4 regions of the Photorhabdus heterorhabditis genome follow, and region 1 is predicted to be linked to each of the others. Evidence: predicted binding sites of a transcription regulator. Region 1 holds the regulator's gene; each other region holds the start of a gene.
What was found. The regulator ArgR, encoded in region 1, controls arginine synthesis, uptake and breakdown. The targets are predictions, from matches to a motif close to ANTGAATAAAAATACANT.
Positions count from the first base shown of each region.

Region 2: the regulator ArgR is predicted to act here: its motif matches at 3,180-3,197, upstream of argA (amino-acid N-acetyltransferase).
Region 3: the regulator ArgR is predicted to act here: its motif matches at 2,151-2,168, upstream of argF (ornithine carbamoyltransferase).
Region 4: the regulator ArgR is predicted to act here: its motif matches at 2,288-2,305, upstream of argC (N-acetyl-gamma-glutamyl-phosphate reductase).

Region 1 is NZ_LJCS01000021.1:9-5,167, reverse strand. Features, by position in the region: gene fbp (class 1 fructose-bisphosphatase) at 701-1,705, opposite strand; gene mpl (UDP-N-acetylmuramate:L-alanyl-gamma-D-glutamyl-meso-diaminopimelate ligase) at 1,871-3,241, shown strand; gene argR (transcriptional regulator ArgR) at 3,286-3,756, opposite strand; gene mdh (malate dehydrogenase) at 4,213-5,151, shown strand.
Region 2 is NZ_LJCS01000088.1:419-5,577, reverse strand. Features, by position in the region: gene mltA (murein transglycosylase A) at 1-1,041, opposite strand, end outside; tRNA gene AM629_RS19385 (tRNA-Met) at 1,260-1,336, shown strand; tRNA gene AM629_RS19380 (tRNA-Met) at 1,439-1,515, shown strand; tRNA gene AM629_RS19375 (tRNA-Met) at 1,546-1,622, shown strand; gene amiC (N-acetylmuramoyl-L-alanine amidase AmiC) at 1,716-2,963, opposite strand; gene argA (amino-acid N-acetyltransferase) at 3,210-4,547, shown strand; partial or broken gene AM629_RS19360 (S8 family serine peptidase) at 4,813-5,159, opposite strand, start outside.
Region 3 is NZ_LJCS01000026.1:16,931-22,089, reverse strand. Features, by position in the region: gene AM629_RS10765 (NAD(P)-binding domain-containing protein) at 1-709, shown strand, start outside; gene AM629_RS10760 (LysE family translocator) at 819-1,460, shown strand; gene rraB (ribonuclease E inhibitor RraB) at 1,606-2,028, opposite strand; gene argF (ornithine carbamoyltransferase) at 2,192-3,208, shown strand; gene pyrB (aspartate carbamoyltransferase) at 3,521-4,444, shown strand; gene pyrI (aspartate carbamoyltransferase regulatory subunit) at 4,586-5,050, shown strand; gene ridA (2-iminobutanoate/2-iminopropanoate deaminase) at 5,143-5,159, shown strand, end outside.
Region 4 is NZ_LJCS01000014.1:63,246-68,404, forward strand. Features, by position in the region: gene ppc (phosphoenolpyruvate carboxylase) at 1-801, opposite strand, end outside; gene argE (acetylornithine deacetylase) at 1,084-2,241, opposite strand; gene argC (N-acetyl-gamma-glutamyl-phosphate reductase) at 2,345-3,349, shown strand; gene argB (acetylglutamate kinase) at 3,375-4,148, shown strand; gene AM629_RS07590 (argininosuccinate synthase) at 4,216-5,159, shown strand, end outside.

The DNA.
Region 1 (5,159 bases):
TGTAAAAATCTCCAAAATAAGAAAGGTGAGGGAATCCCGTTGTAGATTGCTGACAAGGTGCTGTTTTTTAGTTAATGCTTTGTCAGCAATCTGATTCCCTATCTTTCGATAGGGAATTTGTGTAGAAAAGGTAGGAGTTACAGCCTGGGGGAATAACTGCTTTGTGGAAGGATATTATCAAGTTTTTGGTAGCAATCTGATTATCACGAATTCGATTTTACTAATAATGGAATTACTAATTCCAGTAAAGTGAACAGCACATTACATTACCAAATAATGGATATGTTATGGCAGTAATAATCTCCAAAATGATATTATTGCTTGTTCGGTAAAAATTTCCAATTAAATTATTATCACTCGTTGAAATTTATTTTATATAAAATCACTTATTCTACATTGGAAATATTCTATAAGAAAATTTGAAAACATTGAGATACGTCTAGGTATTGGATTTCTTTTGGTTCGAATTATTTGTATCGGGTGTATTGGTTCATGCCATTCTGACAAAATATTTACTAATTCTCTCTTGGCAAGATGTTTTTGCACGCTCCAAGAAGTTAGCTGTTTTCTAATTCTCGCGAGAAGAGTTACCGAAGAAAAACTCTCGTTTGGGGTTTGTAAGTAGAAATTCTTTTTCAAGATACTGGCATAGAATTAAGAGGCGGAATTCCGCCTCTTAATTCTTCATTTCCAGATGAAATTATTCATCTGGAAATTCAGCCATAAAACTTTCGGCTTTCTCTACCATGGATTTACTGCCAACAAAGAAAGGTACGCGCTGATGCAGTTTGGATGGGACAATATCCAGAATGCGGTTGGCACCATCACTAGCTTTGCCTCCGGCTTGTTCAGCCAGAAATGCCATTGGGTTACATTCATACAGCAGGCGCAATTTTCCTGATGGGTGGCTGGCGGTACTTGGATAGATGTAGATGCCGCCTTTCAGTAAATTGCGGTGGAAATCAGCAACCAATGAGCCGATATAACGAGTGGTATAAGGACGCTGAGTCGCTTCATCCTGTTCTTGGCAATACTTGATGTATTTCTTTACCCCCATAGGGAATTTGATGTAGTTCCCTTCGTTGATGGAGTACATATTGCCTCTTGGCGGAAACTGTACTTTTTCATGGGACAAGCAAAATACTCCAAGAGATGGATCGTAAGTAAAGGCATGCACACCGCAACCAGTTGTATAGACCAGCATAGTTGAAGAGCCATAAACAACATATCCGGCTGCGACTTGGCGGTTACCCGGTTGCAGGAAATCTTCTTCAGTAACAGGTTTGCCGATAGGTGTAATACGGCGATAGATAGAGAAGATAGTACCAACGGAAACGTTTACATCAATATTGGAAGAACCATCTAGTGGGTCCATCAAAACAACATATTTTGCATTTTCAGCGCGGTCGCCTTCAAAAATAACGATATCGTCTTCTTCCTCTGAAGCGATACCGGCAACTTCACCGCGTGCTTTTAGTGCTGCTTTGAGTTTTTCGTTAGCATACAGGTCCAGCTTCATCTGCACTTCACCCTGGACGTTGGATACGCCGCTGGTTCCTAAGATATCCACTAAACCGGCTTTATTGATATCACGGTGAATAATCTTTGCTCCGAGCTTAATAGCGGAAAGCAATGCAGTGAGTTCACCTGTGGCATGAGAAAAATCGTGCTGCTTTTCGACGATGAATTCGCCTAATGTTTTCATGACGAAAGTCCTGAATGTGATTTGATAGTGGTTTCTGAGTGTCCATTGCACTCTTGCGCGGGCAGTTTAGCCAAAGAAAGGGATGATTCATAGGCTCTTCCATTTCTTATCTTGCTTTTGATGGTTAGAATAGTGATTAACTTCATGCTATGGAATGGGAAATCAATGCGTATTCATATTCTTGGTATCTGCGGCACTTTTATGGGTGGACTGGCAATTCTGGCACGTTCTCTTGGCCATGAAGTGACGGGTTCAGATGCCAATGTTTATCCACCAATGAGTACCTTACTGGAAAAATATGGGATTAGTCTGATTCAGGGATATGACCCGGCACAGTTGGAGCCTGCGCCAGATATGGTCATCATCGGTAATGTTATGAGCCGCGGTAATCCTTGTGTAGAAGCTGTGTTGGAACGTGGTCTTCCTTATACTTCTGGCCCACAATGGCTACATGACTATGTTTTGCCAGAGCGTTGGGTTCTGGCAGTTGCAGGTACTCATGGCAAGACAACAACTGCGGGTATGTTAGCTTGGATTTTGGAAGCTTGTGGCTATAAACCGGGTTTTTTGATCGGCGGTGTCCCGGGTAATTTTGAAACATCAGCTCAGATCGGGGAAAGCCCGTTTTTCGTCATAGAAGCCGATGAATATGACAGTGCTTTTTTCGATAAACGATCTAAGTTTGTTCATTACAGCCCACGCACTCTGATCATGAATAACCTGGAATTCGATCACGGAGATATTTTCGGAGATCTGGCTGCTATTCAAAAACAGTTCCATCATCTTGTTAGGATCGTTCCCGGTAGTGGCAAGATCTTTGTCCCAGATAACGATATTAACCTGAAGCAGGTTTTGTCTATGGGGTGCTGGAGCGAATTGGAACAGATGGGTGAAACCGGTAACTGGCAGGCAAAAAAGGTAAGTACAGACAGCAGCGATTATCAGGTGTTTTATTGTGGTGAAGTTGTCGGAGAGGTGAATTGGTCGTTAGTTGGCGAACATAATATGCGTAATGGGCTGATTGCGATTGCAGCTGCACACCATGTTGGTGTCCAACCAATTGATGCTTGTCGTGCTTTGAGCGATTTTATTAATGCCCGTCGTCGTCTTGAACTACGTGGTCAGGAAAACGGCGTTACGGTTTATGACGATTTTGCCCATCACCCGACAGCAATTCTGGCAACACTCGAGGCCCTGCGTAGTAAGGTTGGAGGAACTGCCCGTATTATTACCGTACTGGAACCGCGTTCAAATACGATGAAAATGGGGATAAGTAAGAATGAGATCGCACCAGCGTTGGGACGTGCTGATGAAGTGTTCTTATTCCAGCCAGCGAATATTAAATGGCATGTATCAGAAATTGCAGATCATTGTGTTCAGCCTGCGTATTGGAGTGCTGATATCGATTCACTGGTACATATGATTGTTGATAAGGCGCAGCAGGGGGATCATATTTTGGTTATGAGCAATGGCGGGTTTGGTGATATTCATGAAAAATTACTCTCTAAGTTGAGTCAAAAAGCTTATCAATCCTGAAAATGGCAGCAGGAAAATGAATCGCGCCATGTTGGCGCGTTCATTTAAAGCTCTTGTTCGAAAAATCTGAGGATGGTTCCTCGCAGTTGTTCTGCGGTGAAATCTCTGGCAGGTGTAATGAAAATGGTGTCATCACCTGCAATACTGCCGAGTATACCTTCTGCCTTGCCAAGAGAATCCAGCTGACGAGCAATAAGCTGAGCAGCACCAGGGCTTGTGCGAATGACAACTATGGAATGGTTGTGATCAACGTCTAATACTAGATTTTTTATTGGGCTAGTAGCAGTAGGAACACCAAGCTCGGCAGGCAGGCAGTAAACCATCTCCATTTTAGCATTGCGGGTGCGAACAGCGCCAAATTTAGTGAGCATTCTGGAGACTTTGGATTGGTTAATGTTCTCAAAACCTTCTTCCAGTAGAGCGGTGACGATTTCGCCCTGAGAGCTAAATTTTTCCTCTTTCAATAACGCTTTGAAAGCTTTTATTAAATCTTCCTGCTTAGAGGGAGTACGCATATTCCACCATATTCAATCAATTATGAAAGTTGCATTATGCATATTAGTGAATTTTTATGCAATCAAAATGATTGTTAGACTTAAGTTATGAAGAATAAATTAGTCTTATGATAAATAGAAATTCACAAAATATGAATATGATGAATTTGTTTTCTACAGTTGGTTATCTGGTGAATGTATTGTTAATCAAATGATGTTGTTTGGTATTGTTGTTGGATGTAAGGTATTTAACCGATTTTTTCATAAAATCAAAGGGCAATTCTTAAAATAGTGTCCGTTATCTCATTAACAGATAAGCATTTTGCCTAGAATACCGCGACTTTGACGTCCCATGATTAGAGCGTAAGTCCACAATTTGGCTGTTAATAGATTGTTTTTCAAAACGTAGTAATCTATGGTTTGTAACCAGATGAATTCACAGCATTTTAAAGTATAAACGATTTAAGGAGTATCAGGATGAAAGTTGCAGTTCTCGGTGCAGCCGGTGGTATTGGTCAGGCTCTTGCTCTTCTGTTAAAAACCCAGCTTCCTTCAGGTTCAGAACTCTCTTTATATGATATCGCTCCAGTTACCCCTGGGGTGGCTGTTGATCTGAGCCACATTCCAACGGAAGTAAAAATTGAAGGTTTTGCAGGTGAAGATGCTACTCCAGCGTTGGAAGGAGCGGATGTTGTGTTGATTTCTGCAGGTGTTGCTCGTAAACCAGGTATGGATCGTTCAGATCTGTTTAATGTTAACGCGGGTATCGTTCGTAACCTGGTAGAGCAAGTGGCTAAAACTTGTCCGAAGGCATTGGTTGGTATCATTACTAATCCAGTTAACACAACTGTAGCTATTGCGGCTGAAGTGCTGAAAAAAGCAGGTGTATATGATAAAAACCGTCTGTTTGGTATAACAACCTTGGATGTTATCCGCTCCAATACTTTTGTTGCTGAATTGAAAGGTAAGAAGCCACAGGAGATTGAAGTGCCGGTAATCGGTGGTCATTCTGGTGTGACGATCCTTCCTCTGTTGTCTCAGATCCCTGGTATGAATTTTACTGATGAAGAGTTGGTCGCTCTGACTAAGCGTATTCAGAATGCAGGTACTGAAGTTGTTGAAGCTAAAGCAGGTGGCGGATCTGCAACTTTGTCTATGGGACAAGCTGCTGCTCGTCTGGGCCTCTCTTTGGTCCGTGGCTTACAAGGCGAAAGTAATGTTGTGGAATGTGCCTACGTTGAAGGTGATGGCAAGTATGCCCGTTTCTTCGCTCAGCCGGTTCGCTTGGGCAAAAATGGTGTAGAAGAGCATTTGGACATCGGTAAGCTGAGCGATTTTGAACAGAAAGCATTGGAAGATATGTTGGATGTATTGAGAAAAGATATAGAATTAGGTGAAAATTTTATTAATAACTAATTAATATA
Region 2 (5,159 bases), on a different contig from region 1:
ATAGTGGTTATAAAACCCGGCCATCATACCAGCCTCACGACCAATACCATGATAAATATCGAAGTGATGACCTTTTATTGCACCGCCGACATCCAATGCAATCATCAGACGCATCTGGTACTGACCGGTAAATTTACCTTGTTCATCCAACAAAGGTACCTCTGCCAACAATGTTGTTCCTGGTGGAATAAGTGTTTTGTCTGAAGCCACAGAGGCTTTTGCAATCAGAGGAACAGCACTCGCTCCCCGCACCGAGGCATAAACTTCAGGTTTAAAAAAGACAAACGAAGGATTTTGCTCTAGCAGCTCACGAACTTCTGCCTCGCTATGAGATTCAATCCATCTACGAATCGACAGTATAGATATATCTTCCTGCGCAATTTCTCCGCGCTCAATCAGCAGTTTGCCAATACTGCGGTAAACCTGCCCATTCTTACCTGCATACCCCAAAAAGGTCAGCGGCCCACCATCACCAAAATCAACATAACCACTGCCCTGTACTTCCATAAGATAATTATCAATCAGCGAACGACTGTAACCAATAATCAAATTAGGGCTGAGGGCACCATTATATATCTCAGCTCGACTTGGTAAATGGTATCTGCCTTTAGGCGGCATACGGTACAGAGGATATTTAAATTCACCTTGTTTAACACGGCGAGCTTGTAATATCGGCGTATAGTAACCCGTGAACTGGACATTACCGTAATTATCCACACCTTCCATCTGATAAGCATGTAGATTAAACAGATTCAATTTACTGGTTTCACCACCTGCTAACATCCAGTTCTGGACCGCATCAAAAGTTGAGCTATTATTCTTATACAGACGAGGTGCAGACTGATTAATAAGCGCAACCTGCTCTGAAAAGTCTTTAGCATTAACCGGCCTCCCCTGAGCATTAGGTTGATTCACGAGCCGTAAATCCTCAGTAATATGACCATCTTTATATTGTTGGCCCAGATCTGTTGGATGAGAATGACATCCAACCAGCAGTGAAATCATGACCCCACCCAGAAGATGCTTACTCCAAAGTCTCATTATTGCTCTCTCTTACCAACATTGCTCAGCGGCAAACAATATCAAACCAACAAAAATAATGAAACTTACCATAAAAAAATAACGTCACGGGACAATGACACAAACGAACAAAAATACGCCAATATGTGGGGTAACTAATCAAAAACGTAACGAAACAAACAATAATTAATAAAAAAACTTGCAACGGATCTCATCCTGAGTATAGTGCCCGCATCGGACGCGGGGTGGAGCAGCTTGGTAGCTCGTCGGGCTCATAACCCGAAGGTCGTCGGTTCAAATCCGGCCCCCGCAACCAATACAATGAAATAGTTCGATATAACAGTTCGATATTTGTGAATAAGAACCTATTCCAGCAAGCATTATCGATGCAGGAAAATACCAGAAAGGTTCTAACGGACGCGGGATGGAGCAGCTTGGTAGCTCGTCGGGCTCATAACCCGAAGGTCGTCGGTTCAAATCCGGCTCCCGCAACCAATTTTTCGCAACTAAAAATACTCAAACGGACGCGGGGTGGAGCAGCTTGGTAGCTCGTCGGGCTCATAACCCGAAGGTCGTCGGTTCAAATCCGGCCCCCGCAACCAATTCTTTGTGCGTTTCAGCATATACATTCCAAAAACAATTCATCTATGCTTTTATCCCCATCATATCCGCACTCAGTTTAAATGGCGGATATTTCACCGCCGAACCAAATCACCGCCATTCTTGAAATAAGCTTTGATACCCGCAAAAATTGACTCTGCTACCTGTTGCTGGAAACGCGCAGTTTTCAGTTTTCGTTCCTCTTCCAGGTTACTAATAAACGCAGTCTCCACCAGAATGGATGGGATATCCGGGGCTTTAAGTACCGCGAATCCTGCCTGATCTACCCGGTTTTTATGCAATTTATTCACGTTGCCCATGCGCCTGAGCACTTCACTGCCAAATTTAAGGCTGTCGTTGATTGTCGCGGTCTGTAGCAAATCAAACATGGTATGATCCAGATACTTATCGCCGCTTTTACTTACCCCACCAATCTGGTCAGCCTCGTTTTGAGTCTGGGCTAAAAAACGTGCAGTATTACTGGTCGCACCTTTAGTAGAAAGTGCAAAAACCGAAGAGCCGCGTGCCGCCCGGTTAGTAAAGGCATCAGCGTGAATAGAAACGAACAAATCAGCCCTCATCTTACGTGCCTTTGCCACCCGAACTTTTAGCGGAATAAACACATCTTCATTACGGGTCATATAAACTTTCATATTCGGCTCACGCTGAATAATACTTTTCAATCGACGGGCAATTTGTAGAACAACGTCTTTTTCTCGGGTTTTATATTTACCAATAGCACCGGGATCTTCCCCTCCATGCCCGGGATCAAGCATAATAACAATCGGCCTGTCCTTACCTGCTTTGCCGGATTTTGGTATTTTCGCCGGTAAATCCTCAGCCAAATTACCTCTATTGTACTCCTCAAGCAGAGCAAGTAGTGGATCATCATCGGTATTCGCTCCCGTTGCCGGATAAATATCCAATACCAGACGATGTTTAAATTCCGCCACTGGTTTCAACGTAAACATATGCGGGCTGACCAGTTGTTTAACCTCAAACACCAAACGAACAGTTTTAGGATCAAATTGCCCTGCCCTAACCAATTTAAGATAAGGATCACGGGACTGAATCTGTTCTCCCATCCCTTTTAAGGCGTGATTCAACTGCACACCTTCAAGATCAACAACAATTCTGTTTGGATTTTTCAGCATAAACTGGCGATATTTGAGTGAAATATTAGACTCAAGCGTTACACGGGTATAACTGGATGCAGGCCAAATACGTACAGCAATAATTTTTGATGACGCGGCGTAACCTACTTGGCTGACACTAAGCAACCACATTGCTGCGGCTCCCTGCAACAAGCGACGTCGTGACAGATTATGATCTGAATGACTCATCTACTATTTTATTCCATTCATAAAATACAAATATTCAGGGTAATATTCACCAAGAGAAACAGCCAAGTGAAAAACTCTAACCAATCAACATTATGCTGTCATCAACAAAAAGCATTTTATATGCTGCAAATTATTAACGTCCACATCTATATCACAATGCTTTTATCTTAATTGCCTCTTGCCATTCCTCTTCAAAAAGAATAAAAATACATAAATTTCGAATAAAAATTCAATCGAGAGCCTGTTATGAAAGAACGAAGCACCGAATTAGTTGAGGGATTTCGCCACTCGGTTCCGTACATCAATGCACACCGTGGCAAAACTTTTATTATCATGCTTAGCGGAGAAGCGATTGCTCATGAAAACTTCCCGAATATCATCAACGATATCGGATTACTGCATAGTTTAGGTATCCGTCTGATTGTTGTTTATGGCGCCAGACCGCAAATTGAACAAAATATTGCAGACCACCATTACGAACCGGCTTATCACAAACACACCCGTGTTACTGATAATAAAACATTAGAATTCGTCAAACAGTCTGCTGGTTTAGTGCAACTGGATATCACCGCACGTCTTTCCATGAGCCTGAATAATACCCCATTACAAGGAGCAAATATTAATGTTGTGAGCGGTAACTTTATTATAGCTCAACCTCTAGGCGTTGATGATGGTATCGATTATTGCCACAGCGGCAGAATTCGTCGCATTGATGAAAACGCAATCAACCTTCAGTTAGACCATGGCGTAATAGTGCTGATTGGCCCTGTTGCGGTTTCTGTCACTGGAGAGAGTTTTAATCTGCCATCAGAAGAAATTGCTACTCAGTTAGCTATCAAGCTACGGGCTGAAAAACTGATTGGCTTCTGTTCTTCTCAAGGTGTGCAGGACAAAGATGGACAAATTCTATCTGAAATTTTTCTTAATCAAGCACAAGAATACATTGAAGAATTGACACTCCAGGGGGACTACTATTCAAGTACAACCCGTTTTTTACGAAGTGCAGTGAAAGCTTGCCGTGGTGGTGTTCGCCGCAGCCACTTATTAAGCTATCAGGCAGATGGTGCTCTGGTTCAGGAATTATTCTCCCGTGATGGTATTGGCACCCAAATAGTCATGGAGAGTGCGGAACAAATACGCAGGGCTAATATTAATGATATTGGTGGCATTCTCGAACTTATCCGCCCACTGGAACAACAAGGGATTTTGGTTCGCCGTTCAAGAGAACAACTTGAGAGAGAAATTGATAAATTCACCATTATCGAACGCGACAACCTGACTATCGCCTGTGCTGCACTTTACCCCTATCCTGATGAAAAAATCGGGGAAATGGCTTGCTTAGCCGTTCATCCCAAATATCGAAGTTCTTTAAGAGGTGAAGCTCTATTAAATCGCATCTCAGAGCATGCCCAGCAATTTGGACTAGAAAAACTTTTCGTCCTGACTACCCGCAGTATCCATTGGTTTCAGGAACGGGGTTTTGAGCCGGCAGAAATCTCAATGCTACCGATTGAGAAGCAAGCACTATACAACTACCAGCGCCGTTCAAAAATCCTTATGTTAAGTTTGGAACCACAGCAATAAACGTATTTATGCCGCAAGGTTTACATTGCCCTTAATTCAGCGGTAATGATATTAAACCTACGGCATCCTACCGCTGACTTAGTCTGTTAATTCAGTGAATAATCGAAGAAATAAATAGTGTCCACTTAAATTATGAAGTGCACCCCAAAAGTTAGACATTTTTCCTATCGAAAGACAGAAGTCCTCATATAGGGCGCTTACATTTAAACGGCGCTATTCACCTAGTTATGAGACCCGCGATAACCATCACGGGCCTTGTTACCGATCAGTGCCAGTTGGCTGCCAGCACAGGTTGCAGCCGCTGTTGCTCGACATCACCGAGCATGGCCGTCGCCGGCGCTGGGGGCGCGAAGGCAGCCATAGCCTGGACAAGGTGTTCGACATCACTATCCATCAACCGATAACCATCACCCGCCATGATGCTACCGGCTCGTTCGGTAGGACTGGCATACCCATTATGCAGCGTGACCTCCTGCTTGCTGCCAATGACCGAAATTTGCAGATCCTGTCCTTCATGCTGGAACCACAGACGTTCAGGGCTGATGTCCTTTCCAAACACCAAGTTCCCCATCTCACCATTAAACGCCAAATCGTTGTCCCCATGCCCGATAA
Region 3 (5,159 bases), on a different contig from region 1:
TTTCCGATGTAATATTCAAGCGCTTGGAAATATCATTGCTGAGAAATATCACGGCATAGCTCTCAAGCCAATATTTGAATGCAGAGTACCTCTTGATAACCCTTCTGACGCGCTGGTATCTCTCTCCAAGTTTCTCGTAGACCTTGTCAGTACAAGCATGCCACTATTTGAGCTTTTCAGCTATTTCGGAAACGTAGTCACATTTGAAGAATGTCATGATGAAGGTGTTATACACGCGCACGTATGGCCTTCGTTTTCGCGAGAATATAACAACGAGCGTTGGGGAGATAAACAAAATCGCCTTGAGATAGTATTTGAGTATGGATTCTATCGGTATGGCAATGGCGAACTCCCGACACATTACTTTACGTTACCAGCCGATCATTTCGACACTTCTCAAAGTGCTTATATCCACCCTGTGTTTCATGTTTTCCGCGAGGGTGTAGAAGTGAACGCCTTCCATATGCAAGAGAGTCTTATTGGCCGTTGGGACCTTGATGACTATGTAGATGCCGAAACCAATGTTGATCAGTACAGGAACGTCGCTTTCAATGCTTGCGCCTGTGCACTTGACATTGAAGAGCGCAGAAGCATGTTGCCAGTGCTTGATGAGTTTGTCGAGAAGTGCTATCCCCTTATGAGCGAGGAGGAGATTGCAGAAGCGCTGCGGATTCAACCAACCCTGGCATTGCTTGCCAAGCAGTCATGATTGTATTGTACTAGATGTGTACAACGAAATTTAACTAACACGGCAGGGACAGGATAGCGATTTTTATCTAAAAATTCATGTCCCTGCGCCAGATAGCGAAGGTTACCTTATGTTCACAAATTTTACGACACTTCAAGGTCTGTTAGGACTCATGCTGACTAGCTCAATACTAATCGCTGTTCCTGGCCCAAGTATCATGTTTATTGTGGGACAGGCGGTGTCAGTAGGACGGACCAACGCATTACGTGGTGTGATTGGAAATGCAATCGGAACCTATTGCGTTGCTGTGATCCTTGCCTTGGGAATTGGCTCTTTGCTCATACAATCCAGCACTGCTTTGATGGTCATTCGTTTGCTGGGTGCTATTGCCTTACTAGTCATCGGTGTTCAATATCTTTTTTTTTCAAGGCCGCTGCGAGTTGGCGAGAATGTTAGCTCCAAGAAAAATAAACAAACATTGGCGCTAGGAATAATCGTTGGTGCAACGAATCCGAAGGCATTGATTATGTTTGGTACGATAGTTCCAAGCTTTTTAACCGAAGGAATAGACAGCCCTATTTTATCCCTGCTCAGTTTTTCATTGATACCGATTGGCTTAGGCTTGGTGATAGATACAGCATGGGTCGCTGCCGCTCATGCGGTGAGCTCGCGCGCATCTTTTACTGAAAAAAGAATGAGGCTAGTGAACATACTAGGTGGAGGGATGATAATCATAATGGCTGTTTTCTTAGTCATGGGAGCTCTACTTTGAAAAATCAGCAGATATTAACGTTCAATTGAAATATAAATTCCTATAAAAAGGAAATAAGAATTAACCACGCTTTAAATTAATAAAGGGCAACTTACAGACTGGAAACCTGTAAGCTAGACCCTCTATTACTTCTTACCTCAATACCTTAATGAAGCCTATCTCCTCCTTGCTCCGGTAGATCGTCTTCATCATCTTCATCATCATCTTGTGCGTCAGGATCTTCAAAGTAAGTACCCCAACCATCATAATTGACACCGATTTTTTCGGCCAGATTCATCAGTTGTTCAACCTGGGTATCGATCAGTTCTGCACTTAACCCACATTCACTAATAACATCACAACACATAAGAATAGTGCCATCCTCAACCTCCAATTCTTCTGCATCAGTTACTTCATAACCTAGCTTAAAGGCTTCGACAGCAGCTTTTTCCAACAGATTAAAATCTTCTGCAGAAAAGTGGTGTTCAATGGCATAAAGCGCATCTGGGTCACTACCATCTTCCAATAATTCTTCAATAATAAGGCGCGTTTCTTCACGTTGTTCTTCTAAGTCTTTTTGATTTGCCATACCCAATATCCTCAATCAGTTGGCCGTCCCAACTTTCATTCTCCCACACCACAGTCAGCCTAACCACTGTTTACATCAAAGAAATCTAACACGGAGTTGAAATTGAATTTTTATAGATATAAATTGAATACAAATGCAAAAATAAATGCAGAGGTACTCAACAATGAATCCGTTCTATCAACGTAATTTACTAAGGTTACTTGATTTTTCTTCAGCAGAAATCCCCGCTTTTCTGAAGCTGGCAGCTGAATTAAAATCGACTAAAAAATCCGGCACAGAAAAAGCTCTGCTAACAGGTAAAAATATTGTGCTAATCTTCGAAAAGAATTCCACCCGCACGCGCTGTTCATTTGAAGTAGCTGCTTATGACCAAGGGGCAAATATCACTTATCTTGGCTCTAGTGGTAATCAAATTGGTCATAAAGAATCAATTAAAGATACCGCCCGTATACTTGGTCGCATATATGACGGTATTCAATATCGTGGCTATGCTCAGAAAGTAGTTGAAACGCTGGCAGAACACGCTGGCATCCCCGTATGGAATGGCCTGACGAATGAATTTCATCCTACCCAGTTACTGGCAGATCTACTCACTATCCAAGAGCATCAACCTGAGAAACCGCTGTCAGAAATCAAATTCGCCTATTTAGGTGATGCCCGTAATAATATGGGCAATAGCATGCTAGAAGCTGCAGCACTGACAGGTATGGATGTTCGACTGGTCGCTCCTGAAGAGTACTGGCCAGATGCAACACTAGTTGCTGAATGCCAAAAACTGGCTGAAAAAACCGGCGGTAAAATTACTCTAACTGAAAATATCGCGGAAGGTGTTAAAGATGCTGATTTTCTTTACACCGATGTCTGGGTTTCGATGGGAGAGCCAAAAGAAGTTTGGCAACAACGAATTAGCCTACTGAAACCTTATCAGGTCAATATGGATATGGTGAAAATGACAGGTAATCCGCAGGTAAAATTCCTGCACTGCTTGCCTGCATTCCATGATGAAGAAACGACGTTAGGTAAGCAACTGGCAGACAAATTTGATATGTATGGCGGACTGGAAGTCACCAATGAAGTTTTTGAATCAGAACACAGTATTGTATTTGATCAGGCAGAAAATCGCCTACATACCATTAAAGCGGTAATGGTAGCAACACTAGCAAAGGATTTAAAAATCTGATTACTTAAGGTATCTGTAGGATTATGTCTATAAAGACGTGATGCTGCCAATACCATTTTTCTTCCTGCGATACTTGCTGTAAGATTTTTCACGAGTATAATGCGCCGCAATTTGCCGGGAGAAATCATGAAAAACAGCGCTTATTTTCGTCAAGCTAAAGTGCGAGTGCAACTGCCTAAAGGCAGCCAGCAACCATTGTTTTTCCCGCCGCTAAACCGATCATTTAATGCCCCTCATTGAGGGGCTTTTTTTTGCCCGGCAATCAATTGATAATCGCTACACCCGGATGTCAGCATTAGAGGAGAGTGAAAAATGGCTAATCCGTTATATCGCAAACATATCATCTCAATAAATGATCTGAGCCGCGAAGATCTGGAATTGGTATTGCAGACTGCTGCCGCACTAAAAGCCAGACCACAGCCTGAATTACTGAAACACAAGGTTATCGCCAGTTGTTTCTTTGAAGCCTCTACTCGTACTCGCCTCTCTTTTGAAACAGCAATTCACCGTCTTGGTGCTTCAGTTGTTGGTTTTTCAGATAGTAGTAACACTTCCCTAGGCAAGAAAGGAGAAACACTGGCAGATACCATTTCCGTTATCAGCCAGTATGTTGACGCTATCGTGATGCGCCATCCACAAGAAGGTGCACCACGTTTGGCTTCTGAATTTTCCAGTAATACTCCAATCATCAATGCCGGTGATGGCGCTAATCAGCACCCGACTCAAACCTTACTGGACTTGTTCACTATTCAAGAAACCCAGAAACGGCTGGACAGTCTGAATATCGCCATGGTTGGTGACCTAAAATATGGCCGCACCGTCCATTCGCTGTCACAAGCGCTGGCAAAATTTAATGGCAACCATTTCTATTTTATCGCCCCAGAAGCACTGGCAATGCCAAACCATATTCTTCATATGCTGAATGAAAAAGGTTCTACTTATAGCTTGCATACTAATATTGAAGAAGTCTTGCCAGAGCTGGATATTCTTTACATGACTCGTGTACAAAAAGAACGCCTTGATCCATCCGAATATGCCAATGTAAAAGCACAATTTATTCTACGTGCCACTGATCTGACGGGAGCGAAAGAAAACCTTAAAGTTCTACATCCATTGCCACGTATTGATGAAATTACTGTCGATGTAGATAAAACTCCCCATGCTTATTATTTCCAACAAGCAGAAAATGGCATTTATGCTCGTCAGGCACTATTATCTTTAGTTTTAAATGAATGATTAAAAAAGAAAATACTTTTTAATCCGCGAACATAACTGGTTATTACTTTCTTTCTAACATGGAATGCGTGTCGATTCTTAACCATTACCTGGAGGGTGAATACAGACAAATTGTCACCAAAATGTATTCATAAAAACACTATGACCCAAGATCATAAATTACAAGTCGAAGCCATTAAATGTGGTACAGTGATTGACCATATCCCAGCTCAGGTAGGCTTCAAATTACTTTCTCTGTTTAAACTGACTGAAACTGATCAACGTATCACCATCGGCCTGAACCTGCCTTCCAATCAATTAGGTAAAAAAGATCTCATCAAAATCGAAAATACATTCCTTACAGAGCAACAAGCTAACCAGCTGGCTATGTATGCACCGAACGCAACGGTGAACTGTATTGAAAACTATGAAGTCGTCAAGAAACTGCCAATTAACTTGCCTGAACGCATTGATTGCGTGCTAGTCTGCCCGAATAGCAACTGTATTAGCCACAATGAGCCTGTAGAAAGTAGTTTTCGGGTCAAAGTCACATCCGAAGACGTGGTGCTAACCTGCAAATACTGTGAGAAAGAGTTCGACCGCAACGTGGTAATACTCAACGATTAAACGATCTATGCCAGTTGCTGAGGCAGATACGGGAACTATAATAGTACCTTTGGTAAAACATTTATTCAGTTATCACATTAACAGGAGAACCTATGTCATACGAGATTAA
Region 4 (5,159 bases), on a different contig from region 1:
TAACACATGGCGAGTCACTTCAGCCGTTACGTTTGGATTACCGTCTCGGTCGCCGCCCATCCAGGAAGTAAAGCGGATAGGTACCGCTTCGACCGGTAGGCTGTAATTGATTGACTCTTCCAGTTGTTCGTTGAATTCGCGTAAGAATGCTGGCACACCCTCCCACAAACTGTTTTCCACCATAGCGAAGCCCCATTTAGCTTCATCAATTGGAGTAGGGCGGATTTTACGGATTTCATCGGTATGCCATGACTGAGCAACTAACTGGCGCAGGCGGCGCATAATGTTATTACGTTCATAATCCGCCAGATCATCGTGGTCTAATTGTGACAGACAGGTGTTAACTGCTACCAGTTTATGGATCAATGTACGACGTGCGATTTCAGTTGGGTGAGCGGTGAGAACTAGTTCAATAGACAGTTCATTTACCGCTTTTTTCAGGTCGTCGTTATTGAAATTTTTTTCTTTTAACTGGGTGAATAATTTCGCTAATGCAACCGGGTTGCTGGCAGCTTCACCGTGTGGGGAGATGCTGTGATACTGTTCTGCGACGTTTGTCAGGTTAAGAAATTGGTTGAAGGCGCGGGCAACTGGCAACAGTTCATCATTAGATAGGTTTTGCAATGTAGATAATAGTTGCTGGCGGTGTTCTTCATTGCCGGCGCGGGATGATTTGGATAATTTGCGGATAGTCTCGACTTTGTCGAGAATATCTTCCCCTAACGCTTCTTTGATCGTGTCTCCGAGCAGCTTACCTAGCATGCTGACATTACTGCGCATTGCGGAATATTGTTGGTTCATATGAATCTTGGCCTTTATTGCTGGCAGAATGTTGATTCTGTTCCTGTAGAAAAATTTTGGTAAAGTGGCGGAAAATTGTTTTTGTAACGCCACAGTTTTGCACTTACCCTAAGCATGATATTCATATCAGAAAATAATCAGTTTGGGAGAAATTTCTAAAATTTAATGACCGGTTATGTTCTATAAGTATTACTTATGTGCCAGAAAGCTTAGGAAACGTGCTTTTGTTGCTTGCTATAATGTTTGAGTCCTCCTGATTTTTAGGGGGACTCGTTGAAACAACTAATTATTGTTCAGGCAAAAATGATCGACTAATTGAGAAATTATCTTTCTGGTAGGTTCAATGAATGATATATCAATAAACTCGTCTGGCTGGTGTGCCTGTTCAATAGAACCTGGGCCAAGGACTAAAGTTGGACATAATTCCTGAATGAATGGCGCTTCGGTACAATAGTTCACTGTTTCAGCTCTACGGCCTAGCAGTTTTTCTATTACATCAACCATCTTGTGGTCTGTTGGGCATTCATAACCAGGAATGGGGGGATGTAATTCATTGATAGTCAGACGACCAGGCCACCGTTGTTTCACTGGTTCCAAGGCTTCATTTAACAGCCCATTCAAATCTTGTAACGTCAGCCCTGGCAACGGGCGAATATCCATATGCAATTCACAATGTGCACAAATACGGTTCACCGCGTCACCGCCATGAATATAGCCGAAGTTCATTGTCGGGTATGGAATGGCAAACGCTGGATTGTTGTAACGCTCTTTGAGCATATTGCGTAACTCAATTAGATGACCAATAGATTCATGCATCAAATCAATGGCGTTTATCCCACGGGCTGGATCACTAGAGTGTCCTGATTGGCCGATAATGCGGATAGCGTTCGATAAATGTCCTTTGTGTGCACAGATAGGTTGCAATGAAGTCGGTTCACCGATGATAGCGAAATCTGGTCGGATAGTTGCACTGGCTGCAAAATAACGAGCACCAGCCATTGTTGTTTCTTCATCTGCGGTAGCCAGAATGTACAGTGGACGGGTCATCTTACTGACATCAATATCCCGCAAAACATCAATGATAAAAGCGAAAAAGCCTTTCATATCTGCCGTACCCAACCCGTACAGTTTGTTATCGCGTTCTGTTAGGGTGAAAGGATCTTTAGTCCAAAGTCCTTCGTCAAAAGGTACGGTATCAGTGTGTCCACACAGCAGCAACCCACCTGGGCCACTTCCCAGAGTCGCCAGTAAATTATATTTTCCGTAGATTTCGGGTACGGGCTGTATCTCAATCTCGAAACCAATTTCCTTTAACCAGCTTGCCAAGAGGTTGATTAAAGGCTCGTTACTTTGGTCAATGCTGGCATCGTTAGCACTGATAGATGGAGTTGCGATTATCTGCCGAAATATCTCAATAAATGAAGGTAATTTAATGTTCACTGTTGACAGCCTTTATTCATGATAGTATCAATATTCATGCATTTTTTTTGAATAAAAATACATTTATCCCGTTTAAATACTGAGCACAAGGTAAAGATATCTTATGTTGAATACGCTGGTTGTTGGTGCAAGTGGTTATACCGGAGCAGAACTGGCAGCATATCTGCATCGTCACCCGCATACAAATCTGATTGGACTGATGGTTTCTGCCCAAAGTGTTGATGCTGATAAATGCTTCTCAGATTTACATCCACAGTATAAAGGCATCATTGATCTGCCATTGCAACCACTTACTGACGTCACTGATGCTGCTAAAGGCGTTGATGTGGTGTTCCTTGCCACCGCCCATGAGGTCAGTCATGACATTGTGCCAGCGTTTCTGGCAGCTGGTTGCATAGTGTTCGATCTTTCTGGTGCCTATCGCGTACAAAATACTCAGATTTATCAACAATACTATGGATTCAAACATAAATATATTCAATGGTTAGAACAAGCTGCATATGGACTTGCTGAATGGCAGGATGAAAAAGTCAAACAGGCCCAGTTGATTGCCGTTCCGGGGTGTTATCCAACAGTTTCTCAACTCTCCCTGAAGCCACTACTGGAAAATGGCTTGTTAGATACTAACCACTGGCCGGTGATTAATGCCATCAGTGGCGTGAGTGGGGCAGGGCGGAAAGCTACCATGACTAACAGTTTTTGTGAGGTCAGCTTGCAACCTTATGGGATATTTACTCATCGTCATCAACCAGAGATTGAGGAACATCTGGGTACCAGAGTAATTTTCACTCCACATCTTGGGAATTTCGTGCGGGGTATTCTTGCCACAATTACCTGTAAATTGAAGCCAGGTGTTACTTCAGGGCAGATTAATGAGGCTTATCAGCAGGCATATAAAGATAAGCCATTAGTGCGGCTCTACAGCAAAGGGGTACCGGCGCTGAAATCGGTGGTTGGATTGCCATTCTGTGATATCGGTTTTGTTGTACAGGGTGATCACCTGGTTATTGTGGGTACTGAGGATAATCTCTTGAAAGGTGCATCAGCTCAGGCGATTCAGTGTATGAATATACGTTTTGGGTTTGAAGAAACTCAGGCATTACTTTAATTATTGGCGTGAGGGAGTAGAGCAGATGGAACCTTTAGTCATAAAGTTAGGTGGCGTGTTACTGGATAATGAAGAAGCACTAGAACGTGTATTTACTGCATTACAGGAGTATCGGAAAACACACAAACGTCAGTTGGTTATTGTTCATGGTGGTGGTTATCTGGTAGATGAAATGATGCAGAAGTTGCAACTGCCCGTGGTGAAAGAGCTAGGATTGCGGGTGACACCATCTGATCAAATTGGGATTATCACTGGAGCACTGGCAGGTACAGCCAATAAAACTCTGCTGTCGTGGGCGACTAAATATCAGTTGGCATCAGTTGGATTATATTTAGGCGATGGTAATGTAGTCACAGTTTCCCAACTGAGTGAAGAGCTAGGGCATGTAGGAAAAGCGATGCCAGGTGATGCTAACTTGCTGAAAATTTTGCTGGATGCTGGCTATATGCCGATTATCAGTTCGATTGGTGTGACTGATAAAGGGGAACTGATGAATGTGAATGCGGATCAAGCAGCGACGGCGATAGCTCAAACGTTGTCTGCTGATCTGGTACTGCTGTCTGATGTTAGTGGGATTCTGGATGGTAAAGGGCAGAAGATATCTGACATGAATGCTCAAAAAGCAGAGCAACTTATTATACAAGGCATCATTACTAACGGCATGATTGTGAAGGTGAATGCAGCTCTAGATGCAGCTAGGACATTAGGTCGCCCAGTAGATATCGCCAGTTGGCGTCATGCGGACCAACTGACTGCTTTATTTAACGGTATTCCCGTCGGTACTCGTATTCTGGCTTAAATCAGTTTGATTAATTTTCGGCAAGGTTTTGCTGATGAACAACAACGGAATTTCAAAGGGTAACTTCATGCATACTAAAGACATTAAGAAAATAGTTCTCGCATATTCTGGTGGTTTGGATACTTCTGCCATTATTCCTTGGTTGAAAGAACATTATGACAACTGTGAAGTTGTCGCTTTTGTCGCAGATGTAGGCCAAAGCCGTGAAGACTTGGAGGGGGTGGAGCAGAAAGCTCTGCGCTCTGGTGCATCGGCCTGTCACGTTGTCGATCTACGTGAAGCGTTCATCAAAGATTATGTTTATCCGGTACTGAAAACTGGTGCGTTGTATGAAGGTAGCTATTTACTGGGAACTTCAATGGCGCGGCCAATTATTGCTAAAGCACAGGTTGAACTAGCGCTGCAAGTGGGAGCAGATGCACTGGCTCATGGTGCAACAGGTAAGGGCAACGATCAAGTTCGATTTGAAAGTACTTATACTGCATTAGCTCCCCAGTTGAAAGTGGTAGCACCTTGGAGAGAGTGGGATTTACGTTCTCGTGAAGCATTGTTGGATTATTTGAAAGAGCGGGATATTCCGACTACAGCAACATTAGAGAAGATCTACAGTCGTGATGAGAATGCATGGCATATTTCTACAGAAGGTGGAGTATTGGAAAGTACCTGGAATGCATCTAATAAAGATTGCTGGGTATGGACGGTAGAGCCAGAAGAAGCACCAAATGAAGCTGAGCTGGTAAACGTCACTATTGAGAAAGGCGAAGTGGTTGGGGTTAATGGTAAGGAACTGTCTCCATATCAATGCCTTGAGGAGTTGAATATTTTAGGTGCAAAACATGGTATCGGTCGGATCGATATCGTGGAAAATCGCTTGGTAGGTATGAAATCCCGTGGCTGTTATGAAACTCCAGGAGGAACTATCATGATGGCTGCGTTGCGTGGTGTCGAACAATTGGTTTTGGACCGTGATAGTTTTAAATGGCGTCAACAACTTGGATTGGAAATGTCTTA